2 regions of the Stenotrophomonas sp. YJH_SMC_82 genome follow, and region 2 is predicted to be linked to the other one. Evidence: predicted binding sites of a transcription regulator. Region 2 holds the regulator's gene; the other holds the start of a gene.
The links. Region 2 encodes FliA, which starts transcription of late flagellar genes. Its sites were predicted from a motif close to TAAAGTTTNNCNNNCNNNGGCCGATAA; they were not measured.
Positions count from the first base shown of each region.

Region 1: the regulator FliA is predicted to act here: its motif matches at 4,561-4,587, upstream of AC5P53_RS05040 (methyl-accepting chemotaxis protein).

Region 1 covers NZ_JCAFSE010000001.1:1,132,143-1,140,055, forward strand. The annotation lists gene AC5P53_RS05015 (DUF2065 domain-containing protein) at 41-226, shown strand; gene AC5P53_RS05020 (adenylosuccinate synthase) at 738-2,030, shown strand; gene AC5P53_RS05025 (hypothetical protein) at 2,147-2,809, shown strand; gene AC5P53_RS05030 (M23 family metallopeptidase) at 2,739-3,416, opposite strand; gene AC5P53_RS05035 (L,D-transpeptidase family protein) at 3,421-4,383, opposite strand; gene AC5P53_RS05040 (methyl-accepting chemotaxis protein) at 4,617-6,740, shown strand; gene AC5P53_RS05045 (hypothetical protein) at 6,827-7,114, opposite strand; gene AC5P53_RS05050 (serine aminopeptidase domain-containing protein) at 7,248-7,913, shown strand, end outside.
Region 2 covers NZ_JCAFSE010000007.1:23,290-31,202, forward strand. The annotation lists gene flhB (flagellar biosynthesis protein FlhB) at 1-326, shown strand, start outside; gene flhA (flagellar biosynthesis protein FlhA) at 371-2,431, shown strand; gene flhF (flagellar biosynthesis GTPase FlhF) at 2,577-4,193, shown strand; gene AC5P53_RS19985 (MinD/ParA family ATP-binding protein) at 4,180-5,067, shown strand; gene AC5P53_RS19990 (RNA polymerase sigma factor FliA) at 5,064-5,810, shown strand; gene cheY (chemotaxis response regulator CheY) at 5,868-6,260, shown strand; gene AC5P53_RS20000 (protein phosphatase CheZ) at 6,260-6,865, shown strand; gene AC5P53_RS20005 (chemotaxis protein CheA) at 6,868-7,913, shown strand, end outside.

The DNA.
Region 1 (7,913 bases), on a different contig from region 2:
CCGGCCAACTGCCGGGCCCCGTGCTTTTTCCGGAGTTCCGATGAAAGATCTGTTCGCCGCCGTCTGCCTGGTCGCGGTGCTGGAAGGCCTGTTCCTGTTCGTCGCGCCGTTCGCCTGGAAGCGCATGGCCGAACGCCTGCTGGACCTGCCCAGCCCGGCCCTGCGCAGCTTCGGCGGACTGGTGCTGCTGGCCGGCCTGAGCCTGTTGTGGTGGGTGCGGCACTAGACGCCCCGGCGCGGCCGCCTGCGACTACGTGCGTGGCCTGGCCTTGGTAGCTGCCAACCTTGGTTGGCATTGCCGGCCAGCGGCCGGCACGACCGGGCGGGGCAGCTGACCGACCTGCACCTGCGTGGCCAGGCTCTGGTAGATGCCAACCCTGGTTGGCATTGCCGGCCAGCGGCCGGCACGACCGGGCGGGGCGGCTGACCGGCCTGCACCTGCGTGGCCAGGCTCTGGTAGCTGCCAACCTTGGTTGGCATTGCCGGCCAGCGGCCGGCACGACCGGGCGGGGCGGCTGACCGGCCGGTGAAGCCGTCCGTCGGAAAGGTGGCAGCGGACCCCGGAAACCCGGATAATGCACAAAAGCCGGACGGGCCTCCCCGTTCGGCTTTTTCCGTGTCTGGGCCCTCCATCGCCGGCCGCTCCCCGTTTGGAGCCGCCCTCCAGGTGCTGGCCAGCCCCGCCACGGTTTACCCGTCCGCGGCCCCGATGGCCGCAACAAACCGAGGAGCCCGTCATGGGTCAGTCTGTCGTAGTGTTGGGTGCCCAGTGGGGCGATGAAGGCAAGGGCAAGATCGTCGATCTGCTCACTGAGGAAATCGGCGCCGTCGTGCGCTTCCAGGGCGGCCACAATGCCGGCCACACCCTGGTCATCAACGGTAAGAAGACCGTCCTGCACCTGATCCCATCGGGCATCCTGCGTGACGATGCGCTGTGCCTGATCGGCAACGGCGTGGTGATCTCGCCGGCCGCGCTGCAGAAGGAAATCGCCGAACTGGAAGCCTCCGGCGTGGAAGTGCGTTCGCGCCTGAAGATCTCCCCGGCCGCGCCGCTGATCATGCCGTACCACATCGCCCTGGACCAGGCGCGCGAGCGCGCAGCCGGTGGCAAGGCGATCGGCACCACCGGCCGCGGCATCGGCCCGGCCTACGAAGACAAGGTGGCGCGTCGCGGCATCCGCATCGCCGACCTGCATTACCCGAAGCAGCTGGAAGAACTGCTGCGCACCGCGCTGGATTACCACAACTTCGTGCTGACCAAGTACCTGAACACCGATGCGGTCGACTTCCAGAAGACCTTCGACGAAGCGCTGGCCTTCGGCGAATACGTGCAGCCGATGAAGTCCGACGTGGCCGGCATCCTGCACGACCTGCGCAAGCAGGGTAAGCGCGTGCTGTTCGAAGGTGCGCAGGGTGCGCTGCTGGACATCGACCACGGCACCTACCCGTACGTCACCAGCTCCAACACCACCGTCGGTGGTGCGCTGGCCGGTTCCGGCGTCGGCGCTGATTCGATCGACTACGTGCTGGGCATCGCCAAGGCCTACGCCACCCGCGTCGGCGGTGGCCCGTTCCCGACCGAGCTGGACGACGAAGTCGGCCAGGGCATTCGTGACCGCGGCGCCGAGTACGGTGCGTCGACCGGCCGTCCGCGTCGTTGTGGCTGGATGGACATCGTCGCGCTGAAGCGCGCCGTGGCCATCAACGGCATCAGCGGCCTGTGCATCACCAAGCTGGACGTGCTCGATGGCATGGAAAAGCTGAAGGTCTGCATCGCCTACGAATACAACGGCAAGCGCACCGAGTACGCGCCGCTGGACGCGCAGGGCTGGGAAGAATGCACCCCGGTGTACCTGGAGTTCCCGGGCTGGAGCGAGAACACCCACGGCATCACCCAGTGGGACGACCTCCCGCCGGCCGCACGCGCCTACCTGCGTTCGCTGGAAGAGCTGGCCGGCTGCCCGATCAGCATCGTCTCCACCGGCCCGGACCGCGACCACACCATGGTCCTGCAGGATCCGTTCGCCTGAGGTGGCGCCGGGCCATGCCCGGCGTTGGTGACAGGAAAAGCCCCGCGCACGCGGGGCTTTTTCGTTACTGTGTGGCCAGGCCAGCGGGGAAGCGACGCGATGACCAGGATGTCAGCGTGAAAGGCGGGACGGTAGTGCGGGTCACCCTGTGGGTGTCGTGGAGCCTGTGGTGCATGGCCGGCCTGGTACTTGTGCTGGGTGCAGCCGCCAATGCCCTGGCTTCGCGCACGCAGACGGTGCCGCTGGTGCTGCGCCCTGGCGCAACCGCCCAGATCACCGTCTACCGCCTCATCGATGACCAGCTTCGGCTGCGCCTGCGCTATGCCGCGGACGGTACAGAGGCTGACCCTGAAGTGCTGCTGCGCATCGAGACTCCCACCGAACATGGAGACTTCCGCGCAGGGGAGCGTTGGGGAGTGGCCGGGCAGGGCATCGACCGCGCGCTGGTATCGGTTGAGTCCAGCGGCCTCATGGCCTCCTACTTTGGTTACGGTCGCGGCGACGCATTGCCACGCGGCCGCTCATGGCTGCGGGTAACCGTGCTGGAGGTGGATCCGGCGCTGGCGGGACGCACTGCAGACATCGAGCTGCAGCCGCCGCTGGGTCTGCTGAAGCTGACCGACCTGGACTACCTCTGGCTGTGGCCGTTCTTTTTCTGGAAGATGGCGGCGCTGTTCCTGCTGATTCCGTGGGCTGCGTTGACTGTCTTCACTGTGGCGTTGCGGCGCCAGCAGCGCCGGGCATCGGTGCCGCCGACTTCAGCAAGGGATAGGGATTGATCGACTCTCCCTTCCACCACTGCTTCTCCGGCCCCAACACATGCACTTCGAAGTGCAGGTGCGGGGCCTCGGCGCTGGCATTGCCGGTGCTGCCGACGTAGCCGATCACATCCCCGCGCTTGATCGCCTGTTTCTCGGCCAGGCCATCGGCATAGCGCTGCAGGTGCGCGTAGTAGTAGCACCAGCGTCCGCTGGGCTCGAACTGGTAGATCGTCAGCCCGCCGCGTTCGCTGTCGAACAGTTTTTCCACTGTGCCATCAGCCACCGCGAGTACGGGAGTACCTGCATCGGCCATGATGTCGATGGCATCGTGTACGCGGCCTTCGCTGCGTGCATCGGTGAAGGTATCGCGCAGCTGCGAGGCCAGGATGCCCTGCACCGGCAGCAGCAGGCCGGACGGTGCATCCGCAGCCTGCGCGGCCGGCGGCGCGGTGGTGGCGGGTGGGGCCGTTGCGCGTGGCGCTGGTTCGACCACCGGCGCGGCGGACACCGCCGATGGCGCTGCCGGCAGCGAGGCGGCTACCGGCTCACTCCCATCGCGACGCAGCCACCAACCTGCCCCCAGTCCCAGCAGTACGCCCAATACGATCAGCTGCGAAAGACGCATGGGCTTACTCCTGCATCACCACGGGCACCGAAGTATCCACTGCGTCGGCCACACGCACCGCATCCCAGTTGGTCATGCGTACGCAGCCATGCGATTCGGTCTTGCCCACGTGGCTGGGTTCGGGTGTGCCATGCAGGCCGTAGTGCGGCTTGGACAGGTCGATCCAGACCCGGCCGACCGGATTGTTCGGGCCCGGCGGCAGCGTCGCCTTCTTTTCGCCCTTGCGCGCATCCCAGAACAACTTCGGGTTGTAGTGGAACGGCGGGTCGCGATACACGCCCAGGATCTTCCATTCGCCGATCGGCAACGGGTCGTGCTGGCTGCCCGACGACACCGGCACCTGCGCGATCAGCTTGCCCTGCGCATCCAGCAACTGCAGGGTGGAGTCGGATTTGTCGACCACGATCTTCGCCGCCTTCGGCAATGCCGCTGGTGCGATGTTGGGCACTTGGATGCGGCTGCCAGCCTTGGTCAGATCCACGCCGGGATTGAGCACCTTCAGCAACTCCGGCGAGGCGTGGAAGCGCTCGCCCAAGGCTTCTTCCACACTGCTGAAACCCAGCGATTTCAGTTTGGCCTGTGCGGCAGGTCCTTTCGGTATGGGCTGGAACGGGCCGGCGACATCCTCGGCAGTCAGCGTGTAGCTGGCCAGCGGCCCCACCGTATCAGCCTGCAGGGCCTTCCAGGTGGCGTCGTCCAGCTCACCCGTCACGGTCAGCCCATGCGCGGCCTGGAAGCCCGCCACCGCGCGTCGCTGGTTGCTGCCCACTCCGCCATCGATCTGGCCAGGCGAGAAATTCGCGCGATCCAGCAGCACTTGGGCATGCAGTGCGGAGCGCACTGCGGTGTCCGGGTCGGCCTTCTCGGCAATGGGGGCGGGCAGGTTGGGCGGCGGCACCTGCGCGAAGGCCGGCGACGCCAGCAGCGAGAGTGCGAGCAGGGTGGATCGGGACACAGATGAGGGCATTGGGATCTCCAGCAGGTACGCCGCCACCTTGCCCGCAGACAGCGCCGAGCCGCCGTGAAAGGGATCTGATGCCCGCATGAGCAGGCATGTCATTGCGGCCGATTGCCAGCGGCAGGTGCCGCTGGGACGGGGACTCACCAAGGTGAACCGTGGCCGAAGCCACCGATGGAGGGCGATCAAGATTGCCTGCCGTGCCGCCGATAAGGCCACATCCCCCCGTATTGGATATCCCCATGAACTACTTGAGGAACGTCAGGGTTGCCTGGCGTCTTGGGCTGGGCTTTGGCCTGTTGCTGCTGCTGGTCGCCGCCGTGGTGGCCACCGGCGCCACTGCCAGTGTCGTGCAGAAGCGCGCGATGCAGCAGGTGGTCGACGTCAGCGTGGCCAAGGTGCGCCTGCTGTCGCAGATGCTCGATGCCAACAACCAGATGATGGTCGTGCGCCGCGAAATGCTGATCCGTCAGGGCGAAGACCGCGGCAGCGACGAGAAGCGCATCGCCGACCTGGTCAAGCGCTATGAGGCCAGCTGGACCGCCTACCAGGCGCTGCCCAGCGATGCCCAGGGCAAGACCATCGCGGAAACCATCGCGGCCAAGCGTGCCGTTGCGCGCCCGCTCAACAAGCAGACCAGCGAACTGATGGAGCAGGGCGATTATCCCGGCGCCGTGGCGCTGACCCTGGGCGCGGTGCAGGAAGCGGCCAACGGCTGGAACAAGGCGCTGTCCGATGGCGTGGACTTCGAGGAGAAGGAAAGCCGTGAAGCTGCCGCCGAAGCGATCCGCCTGGGCGAACGCAGCCTGCTGCAGCTGCTGGTGCTGGGCGGCGTCGCGCTGCTTGCCGGCATCGGCGCCTCGGTGATGATCGGCCGCAGCCTGACCGGCCCGCTGGCGCGCGCGGTGAACCTGGCCGAGCGGCTGTCCAAGGGCCAGCTGGACCAGGAGTTCCGCCTCGGTGGCCGGGATGAGCTGACCCAGCTGGGCGAGGCCATGGCCAGCGTGCGGCAGAGCGTGCAGGCGGCGATCGGCGCGCAGCTGCAGATGGCTGAGCAGCACGAAGCGGGTGCGATCCGCTATCGCATGGACGACAGTGCCTTCCCCGGTGATTTCGGCCGCATGGTGCAGGCCACCAACAGCCTGGTCGAATCGCACGTGCAGGTGGAGCTGCTGATGGCCGAAGTGATGCAGCGTTACGCGATCGGCGACCTCAGCCGTGACCTGCCGGACTACCCGGGCGAGAAGGGCACGCTGACCCGCACTCTGGCCGCGGTAAAGCAGAGCCTGATGGCGATCAACGCGCAGATCGATGAACTGGCCCGTGCCGCTCGCGCCGGCGACTTCAGCATGCGTGGCGATGCTGCTGCGTTCCAGTACCAGTTCAAGGCAATGGTCGAACACCTCAACGGCATGATGGCCAGTTCGCAGGCCAGCATTGCCGATGTTTCCGACGTGCTGCGCGCGATCTCGCACGGTGACCTGACCGCACGCATGGACGGTGAGTACGACGGCGTGTTCGCACGCATGCGCGACGACGCCAATACCACCACCGCGCAGCTGACGGGCATTGTGCGGGGCATCCAGGTGGCTGCCGACAGCATCAACAACGCGGCCCAGGAACTGGCCGCCGGCAACAACGACCTGTCGCGCCGCACGGAGCAGCAGGCGGCCAACCTGGAGGAAGCTGCCGCGTCGATGGAGGAGCTGACCTCCACCGTGCGCCAGAACGCCGAGCTGGCGCGTCAGGCCGACAGCGAAGCGCATGCCGCCGGTGCCGCCGTACGCGAGACCGAGCAGGCGATGGCGCAGATGGCCTCGGTGATGGGTGAGATCGATCAGTCCTCGGCACGCATCTCGGAAATCTCCACCGTTATCGACGGCATCGCGTTCCAGACCAACATCCTGGCGCTGAACGCTGCGGTGGAAGCCGCGCGCGCGGGCGAGCAGGGCCGTGGTTTTGCCGTGGTCGCCAGCGAAGTACGCACGCTCGCGCAGCGCGCCGGCGTCGCGGCCAAGGAAATCAAGGAGCTGATCGAAGACGCCGCTGCCAAGGTGAAGAGTGGCCTGGCGGTGACCGTTGAATCGGAAGCGGCGATCGCACGCGTCGCCCAGGCCAGTTCGCGCACCACCCAGCTGATGAGCGACATCGCAGCGGCCAGCAAGGAACAGGCCGCCGGCATCGAGCAGGTCAACCAGGTGGTGGTGCAGATGGACCAGGTGACGCAGCAGAACGCGGCCCTGGTGGAAGAAGCCACTGCGGCGAGCCGCGCGCTGGAAGAACAGGCGCATGCGCTGACCACGTCGGTAGCGGTATTCAAGGTGGAAGGCGCAGTGGCTTCGGCCGTGCCGCGCCGTGCAGCCTGAGCAGGCTGCTGACCCCGTGACAGGAATACGGCCGCCTTGGGCGGCCGTATTTGCATTGCCCGCTCAGGCAGCAGGGAGGATCGCCCTCATTGCTCCAGGACGCTGCCGAGCATGGCCCCAAGCACGTACAGCACGCCAAGCGTGGGAGGAATCACCAGAAGGTAGACGGTGATCCAGGTCATTCCGGAAAGCCAGCGTCCCACGCCGATGACGTTGAGTGCTGCGGTCTGCAGCATCACCGGCAGTTGCATGAGGATGTAGGCGCTCTTGGGGTCGCTGTTGGACCGGGCATCGAGCACCAGCCAGGTGGTCAGCGCGAGATAGAGCGCGCATAGGGCAATGCCGGTCCAGCTGAGCCAGCGTGGCTTGCGCATGCCGCCTTCCTCGTCTGTCCGGGGCCATCAGGGTAGCGCCGCGAGCAGCGGCGTGCACTTCCCTGGGTCGAGCCGATAAGCGAAGCTGCGCGGCAGCGAGTCGTGCGAAGGGACCTGAGAGGTGAGCAATGTGATGAACGCCGTGATGCTCCCGATCGTGATGCTGCCCGGGCTGGATGGCAGCGGCCTGCTGTCGACATGCTTCGTGGAAGCGATGCAGGACCAGGGGGCTACCGTGCAGGTGCTGCCGCTGCCCATGCACGGGCCACAGGACTACGTCACATTGGCGTCGATCCTGCGCGCGCAGCTTCCCATCTCTCCCTTTGTGCTGCTGGCTGAATCGTTTGCCGGGCCGCTGGCTATCGAACTGGCGGTGGCTTCACCGCCGGGATTGCGCGGATTGATACTGAGTACGACCTTCGCGCGGCGACCGGTGCCGCTGCCAGCGGCGAGCGCACGCTTGCTTGCCCCTGCATGGCCACCGCCGCCGCTGGCGTTGCTGGCCCGGCTTCTGCTGGGGCATTGGCGGACACGCATGAACCTTCGCGAGCTGCGGCATGCGATCGCTGCGGTACCGACCGCGATCCTGCGGCAGCGCGCTGCGGCGACACTGCAGATCGATGTCCGCGCGCAGTTGCCGAAGCTCATACTGCCGACGTTATGCCTGCATGCACGACAGGACCACCTGTTGTGGCCGCCCAGCGTGGCCGAGCTGCAGGTCTTGTTGCCCGATGCCCGGCACGTATCGCTGGAAGGGCCGCATCTACTGCTGCAGGCCCGTGCCGAGGCAGCCGCAGCC
Region 2 (7,913 bases):
TCAACCCCACCCACTACGCGGTGGCCCTGAAGTACGAGGGCGGCGCCATGAACGCCCCCACCGTGGTCGCGCTGGGCGTGGACGAAACCGCCCTGCGCATCCGTGAAGTGGCCGACGGCAACAAGGTGGCGATCGTCTCCGCCCCGCCTTTGGCACGCGCCTTGTATCGGGAAGGCCAACTCGGAAAGGAAATCCCCGTGAGACTGTATTCGGCCGTCGCCCAGGTCCTGTCCTACGTCTACCAGCTGCGCGCCTGGCGCACTGGCCCGATGCCGGACGCCCCGCACATCCAGGTGGATGAATTCGGCAAGGGAGGCCGCCCGTGAGCGCCCAGCCCTCCGCCGGTTTCAACACCCGCCGCGCCCTGGAAATGATCCGCCAGGGCCTTGGCGCGCCGCTGATCGTGCTGGCCCTGCTGGCCATGGTCGTGGTGCCGCTGGCCGCGCCGGTGCTCGATGCGCTGTTCACCTTCAACATCGCCATCTCGCTGATGGTGCTGCTGGCGGTGGTCTACGTGAAGCGCCCGCTGGACTTCACCATCTTCCCGATCGTGCTGCTGATCACCACCATGCTGCGGCTGGCGCTGAACGTGGCCTCCACCCGTGTGATCCTGCTGAACGGCCAGAACGGCCATGATGCCGCGGGCAAGGTCATCGCCGCCTTCGGTGAATTCGTGATCGGCGGCAACTATGCGGTCGGCATCGTGGTGTTCGCGATCCTGACCATCATCAATTTCGTGGTCATTACCAAGGGTGCCGGCCGCGTTTCGGAAGTGACCGCGCGCTTCATCCTGGACGCGATGCCCGGCAAGCAGATGGCGATCGACGCCGACCTCAACGCCGGTTTGCTGACGCGTGAAGAAGCCAAGCTGCGCCGCGAGGAAGTGCGTGAGGAAGCCGACTTCTACGGTGCGATGGACGGCGCCAGCAAGTTCATCCGCGGCGATGCCATTGCCGGCATCCTGATCCTGTTCATCAACATGCTCGGCGGCCTGGCCGTGGGCGTGCTGCAGCATGGCATGCCGTTCGGCGAAGCCGCCGCCACCTACACCCTGCTGTCGATCGGTGACGGCCTGGTAGCGCAGCTGCCGGCCCTGCTGGTCTCCAGCGCCGTGGCCATGCTGGTTACCCGCGCCTCGCGCTCGCAGGACATGGCCCAGGCCATGACCGGCCAGGTGTTCGGCCAGTACCGTGCGCTGGCGATCACCGCCGGCATCATCGGCGTGGTCGGCCTGGTGCCGGGCATGCCCAACGTCGCTTTCCTGACGCTGGCCGCGATCCTCGGCTTCATCGCCTGGAAGCTGTACCGCAAGGGCAAGGCGCCGGCTGCCGATGCGGCAGGCGGTGGCACCGATGCCGCCGCACTCAACGCACTCGGCCGCCCGGCCGCACCGGCACCGACTGCCGAACTGAGCTGGGACGAACTGCGCCCGGTCGATCCGCTGGGTCTGGAGGTCGGCTACCGGCTGATCCCGCTGGTGGACAGCAACCAGGGCGGCGAACTGATGGCGCGCATCAAGGGCGTGCGCCGCAAGCTCACCCAGGATGTCGGCTTCCTGATCCCGTCGGTGCACATCCGCGACAACCTGGAACTGCCGGCCAACGGCTACCGCGTGCTGGTGCACGGCGTGCCGGTGGCCACCGCCGAGATCCACCCCGACCGCGAGCTGGCGCTGGACCCGGGCAGCGCGCTCGGCGCGCTGGAAGGCATCGCCGGCAAGGACCCCGCATTCGGCCTGGACGCCACCTGGATCCAGCCGCACCAGCGCGCCCAGGCCGAAACGCTGGGCTACACCGTGGTCGATCCGGCCACCGTGGTCGCCACCCATCTGTCGCACCTGATCCGTGAGCACGCGCCGGAACTGCTCGGCCACGAAGAAGTGCAGCACCTGCTGGCCAACCTGGCCAAGAGCGCGCCCAAGCTCGTCGAAGATCTGACGCCGAAGGCGTTGCCGCTGTCGGCGGTGGTGCGCGTGCTGCAGAACCTGCTGGTCGAGCGCATTCCGATCCGCCAGCTGCGCAAGATCGCCGAGGCACTGGTCGAACATGCGCCCAGCAGCCAGGACCCGGCCGTGCTGACCGCCGCTGTTCGCACCGCACTGGGCCGCTTCATCGTGCAGGAGATCGCCGGAATGTCGGCGGAGCTGCCGGTATTCACCCTCAACCCGCAATTGGAACGTGTCTTGCAGGAGTCCACGCAGGGCAACGGCGCCGCGCTGGAACCCGGACTCGCTGAGCGACTGCACCAGAGCCTGGCCGAATGTGTCAGCAAGCAGGAAGCCCGCAACGAGCCCGCGGTCGTGCTGGTACCTGGCCCGGTGCGCGCCGCGCTGGCCCGCCTGGTCCGCCACAGCGTTCCGTCGCTGTCGGTCCTGGCCTACAGCGAGGTGCCGGAGGACAAGCGCCTGAAGCTGGTCGGAACGATCAGCTGACGCCGCCCTGCGATGCGCCAGAAAACAGACACCACTTTCGAACCAACGCAACAGACAGATACCAAGGGGAACCCGCACCGTGCAGACCACCGACCACCCGAGTTCTCCGACCGCCACCCCGCCGTCTTCGCCCCGTGACCACAGCATGAAAATCAAACGATTCGTCGCCGCCGACATGCGCTCGGCCATGAACCTGGTGCGCAAGGAACATGGTCCTGACGCCGTGATCCTGTCCAACCGCCGGATCGAGGAAGGCATCGAGATCGTCGCCGCCGCCAACTACGACGAGAGCGCCGTGCAGCGTGCACTGGAAGCCTCGCGCCGTGACGTTGCACCGCCGCCGGCACCCAAGCCGCGCACCGCCGCCGACGCGGTGATCGCCGCCGTCACCCGCCGCCGCAGCAGCACCCCGGCGCCGGAACCGGTCGCGGCCACCACCTCGGCAGTGGCCGCCCTCGCCCGCGCCGCCGTCGGTGCCACCGGCCGCACCCTGGACAGCGCCGACGAGATCGTGCCGACCCGGGGCAGCACCGGCTTCGCCGCCACCCTGGCCCGCGCCGCCGTCAACGAACCGGCACCGCCGGACCAGATCTTCGCCCCGTTCGCCGAGGCCATCGTTGCACCGGCCGCAACCGTGCCGGCCAACCGCGCGCGCTTCCAGATCGACCCGCCGCACGAGGCGCATCACGAAAGCGTGGCCCCGGCCGTGCTGCCGCCGCCGCTGCCGACCGCTGCCGTGATCGACGCGCAGCCCGGGATCGCCGCCAGCGAACCGGCAGCGGTCGAAGCCGCTATCGAGGCCAGCCCGGCCCCCATGCTGGCCCCGGCACCGACGCTGACCGTGGTTGCTCAGGACGACGCAGAGATCCGCCAGCTGCGCCAGGAAGTGGCCGGCATGCGCCAGGTGATCGAGCGCGAGATGAACCGCTTCACCGATGAGCGCCTGCGTGGCAGCCCGGTGCGCGCCACCGCGCTGGACCTGATGGACGAGTACGGTTTCGACGCCGGGCTGGCCCGCGACGTGGCCATGCAGATCCCGCTGGAAACCGAAGCCCATCGTGGCCGCGGCCTGATGCTGGGGCTGATCTCGCGCAAGCTGCCGATCGCCCCGGTCGACCCGCTGGAAGAAGGCGGCGTGATCGCGCTGGTCGGCCCGACCGGCGCCGGCAAGACCACCACCATCGCCAAGCTGGCCTCGCGCTTCGCCGAGAAGCACGCCCCGCGTGACGTCGCCCTGGTCACCACCGACACCACCCGCATCGGCGCCCGTGAACAGCTGTATGGCTACGGCCGCCAGCTCGGCATCGCCGTGCACGAGGCCAACAGCGGCACCGACCTGGACCAGCTGCTGGAACGCTTGAAGGACTACAAGCTGGTGCTGATCGATACCGCCGGCCTGGGCCCGCGCGACCGTGCCCTGGCCGCCCAGCTGCAGTGGCTGCGCGCCGCGCGCCAGGTGCGCACCCTGCTGGTGCTGCCGGCCAACACCAGCTTCGGCGACATGGACGAGGTGGTGCGCCGCTTCGGTGCGGCCAACCTGCAGGGCCTGGTGCTGAGCAAGCTGGACGAGACCGGCCGCTTCGGCAACGCCCTGTCGGTGGCCGTGGACCACGCCCTGCCGATCACCTGGGTGACCGATGGCCAGGACGTCCCGGAGGACCTGCACCGGGCCAGTGCAGCCAATCTTGTACTTCGCCTTGAAGATTTGCGCCGAGCGGCCGATATGCCCTGCAACCCGGAGTTGAACCATGCCGTCGCGTGAGTACGCCAAGCTGACCAAGACCTTCCCGCTGTCGGCCACCCGCAGCGAGCCGCTCGGCCCTGTGCGCACCATCGCGGTGACCGGCGGCAAGGGCGGCGTGGGCAAGACGAATGTGTCCGCCAACCTGGCGGTGGCGCTGGCGGGCATGGGCAAGCGCACGCTGCTGCTGGACGCCGACCTGGGCCTGGCCAACATCGACGTGATCCTGGGCTTGAACCCCACCTTTACGCTGGCCGACCTGGTGGCCGGCCGCTGCTCGCTGGACGACGTCATCGTCGAAGGCCCGAACGGCGTGCTGGTGGTCCCGGCCGCTTCCGGCCGCCGGCACATGGCCGAGCTGGCCCCGGCCGAGCATGTCGGCCTGGTCAACGTGTTCTCCGAACTGGAACGCGAGCTGGACATCATGGTGGTCGATACCGCCGCCGGCATCACCGACGGCGTGCTGACCTTCTGCCAGGCCGCGCAGGACACCGTGGTGGTGGTCTGTGACGAACCGGCCTCGATCACCGACGCCTACGCACTGATCAAGGTGCTATCGCGCGAGCGCGGCGTGGACCGCATCCAGGTGGTGGCCAACATGGTGCGCGACCCGAACGAGGGCCGCGTGCTGTACGAGAAGCTGACCCGCGTCTGCGAGAAGTTCCTCGCCGATGTCTCGCTGAACTACCTGGGCTGCGTGCCGCAGGATGACTGGCTGCGCCTGTCGGTGCAGCGCCAGCAGCCGGTGGTGAAGGCCTATCCATCCAGCCCGTCGGCGCTGGCGATCACCGAGATCGCACGCCGCACCGCGCGCTGGCAGGCACCGACCGAACCGCGCGGTGGCGTCGAGTTCTTCCTCGAACGCATCCTCAAGCAGCGTGGGGTGGCCGCATGAAAGGCGCAGCCCACCAGTACAGGGAAGTCCAGCGCTCGGCGGCCAACGAGGTCATCGCCCAGCATTCGGACCTGGTGCGACGCATCGCCCACCACCTGGCCGCGCGCCTGCCGGCCAGCGTCGAAGTCGATGATCTGATCCAGGCCGGCATGATGGGCCTGATCGAAGCCTCGCGCAGCTACGACGCCGACCAGGGCGCCTCGTTCGAGACCTATGCCTCGATCCGCATCCGCGGCTCGATGATCGACGAGATCCGCCGTGGCGACTGGGTGCCGCGCTCGGTGCACCGCCGTGCCCGTGATGCCGCCGCCACCATCCGCCGCCTGGAACAGAGCACGGGCCGTGCCGCCAGCGCCACCGAAGTGGCCGCCGCGATGGAGATGCCGCTGCCCGAGTACCTGAGGCTGATGGAAGACGCCGCACGTGGCCAGGTGCTGAGCCTGGAGTCGCGCATCGAAGACCAGGGCGAACTGGATACCGTCGCCCAGGGCGGCCCGACCCCGCAGCAGGTGCTGGAGCGCGGCGAGTTCGGCCGTGAGCTGGGCAAGGCCATCGGCCACCTGCCCGAGCGCGAACAGCTGGTGCTCTCGCTGTACTACGAGCAGGAGCTGAACCTGAAGGAGATCGGCGCGGTGCTCGGCGTGAGCGAGTCGCGGGTCTGCCAGATCCATGGCCAGGCCGTGCTGCGCCTGCGCGGCCGCCTGAAGATTTTCGAGGCCGTCGACGCCGGCCTGGAAGAATGAACATCCCCGAGGCGACTGCCCCCGGCCGCCCGGAATGAACAACAAAGGAACTCTGCTTTGAACAAGAACATGCGCATCCTCATCGTCGACGACTTCTCGACCATGCGTCGAATCGTCAAGAACCTGCTGGGCGATCTGGGCTTCACCAACACCGCCGAAGCCGAGGACGGGCATGCCGCGCTGTCGCTGCTGCAGAGCCAGCCCTTCGATTTCGTCGTCACCGACTGGAACATGCCGGTGATGACCGGCATCGAACTGCTCAAGGCGATCCGTGCCGACGCCAAGCTGAAGACCCTGCCGGTGCTGATGGTCACCGCCGAAGCCAAGCGCGAGCAGATCATCGAAGCGGCCCAGAACGGCGTGAACGGCTACATCATCAAGCCGTTCACCGCGCAGACGCTGGAAGAGAAGCTGGGCAAGATCTTCGAACGCCTGGCGGCCAGCGCCTGATGGATACCACGGTCGACAAGAGCGCCCTCGCCCTGCGCCTGCAGGAAGCCCTGGATGCCCTGGAGTCCGGTGACGAAGCCGCCTGGCGGCAACGCATCGACGGACTGGTCGCGCTGCGCACGCAGCCGATGATGAGCGGCCTCTCGCGGCTGGCCCGCGAGCTGGGGCAGGCTCTGGGCGAACTGCCGACCGTGCCCAGCGAGGCCGGCGAACTGGACGATGCGTGCGCACGCCTGGACCACGTGGTGGCGATGACCGAACAGGCCACCCACCGCACCCTGGACCTGGCCGAGGAATGCCGCAGCCTGACCGAGCAGCTGCGCGCCGAAGGCCTGCAGCCAGGCCAGGACGCGCAGCTGGAGCGCATCCGCCACAACCTGACCGAGATCGCCCTGACCCAGAGCTACCAGGACCTGACCGGGCAGATCATCCGTCGCGTGGTCGGCATCGTCCGCCGCGTGCATGAAGGCTTCGGCGCGCTCGGCCTGCCGCCGGAACAGCATCGCACCGCCCCGGAACTGGCCGGGCCGGCACTGAAGGGACTGGACCGCCACGCGGTCTCGCAGAACGACGCCGACGACCTGTTGTCGGATCTGGGGCTGTAAGCATGAGCGCGGTATCCGACGACATCACTGCCGATTTCATCATCGAGGCACAGGAAATCCTGGATCGCCTCGGCGAACAGCTGGTGTCGCTGGAGCAGGCACCGCAGGACACCGAACAGCTCAACGCGGTGTTCCGGGGCTACCACACGCTCAAGGGCGGCGCGGGTTTCCTCGGTGTCACCGCCATGGTCGAGCTGTGCCACGCCGCTGAAGAAGCGCTGGGCGCTGCACGTGCCGGCCAGGCCGTGCTGCAGGCCCATCACTTCGACGCCGCCCAGCAATCGCTGGACTACCTGCAGTCGATGCTCGATGCCGTGTCTTCCGGCACCGAGCCGGGCTATGCACCGCCGGACCTGATCGCCCAGTTCGACGTGCATGGCGGTGCAGCAGCGCCTGCCGCCGCTGCCGCCGCACCGGCGGCCGGTGCCGGCGACCTGATCACCGACGACGAGTTCGAGGCGCTGCTCGACCAGCTGCACGGTGGCAGCGCACCGACTGCGGTGGCGCCGGCAAAGAAGGCCGACGACGGCCTGATCAGCGAAGATGAGTTCGAAGCCCTGCTCGACCAGCTGCACGGTGGCGCCGCACCCGGCGCCAGGCCCGCGGCTGCGGTGGCGCCGGCACCGATCGCCGCCCCGCGCCCGGCCACCGCACCGGCACCGGTGGCCAAGCCGGCCGCCAAGCCGCTGGCCGAAGCCGAACACACCGTGCGCGTGGACACCAAGCGCCTGGATGCGATCGTCAACCTGATCGGCGAACTGGTGCTGTCGCGCAACCGGCTCAAGACCCTGCGTGCGCGCCTGCGCGACGAGGAGCTGGACCGCGCCGTGTCCACCCTGGACATCGCCACCGCGCGCCTGCAGTCGGCGGTGATGCGCACCCGCATGCAGCCGGTGGGCAAGGTATTCTCGCGCTTCCCCAAGGTCGCCCGCGACGTCGCCCGCTCGCTGAAGAAGGAAGTGGACCTGGAGCTGATCGGCGCCGAGACCGAGCTCGACCGCAACCTGGTCGAAGCGCTGGCCGACCCGCTGGTGCACCTGGTCCGCAA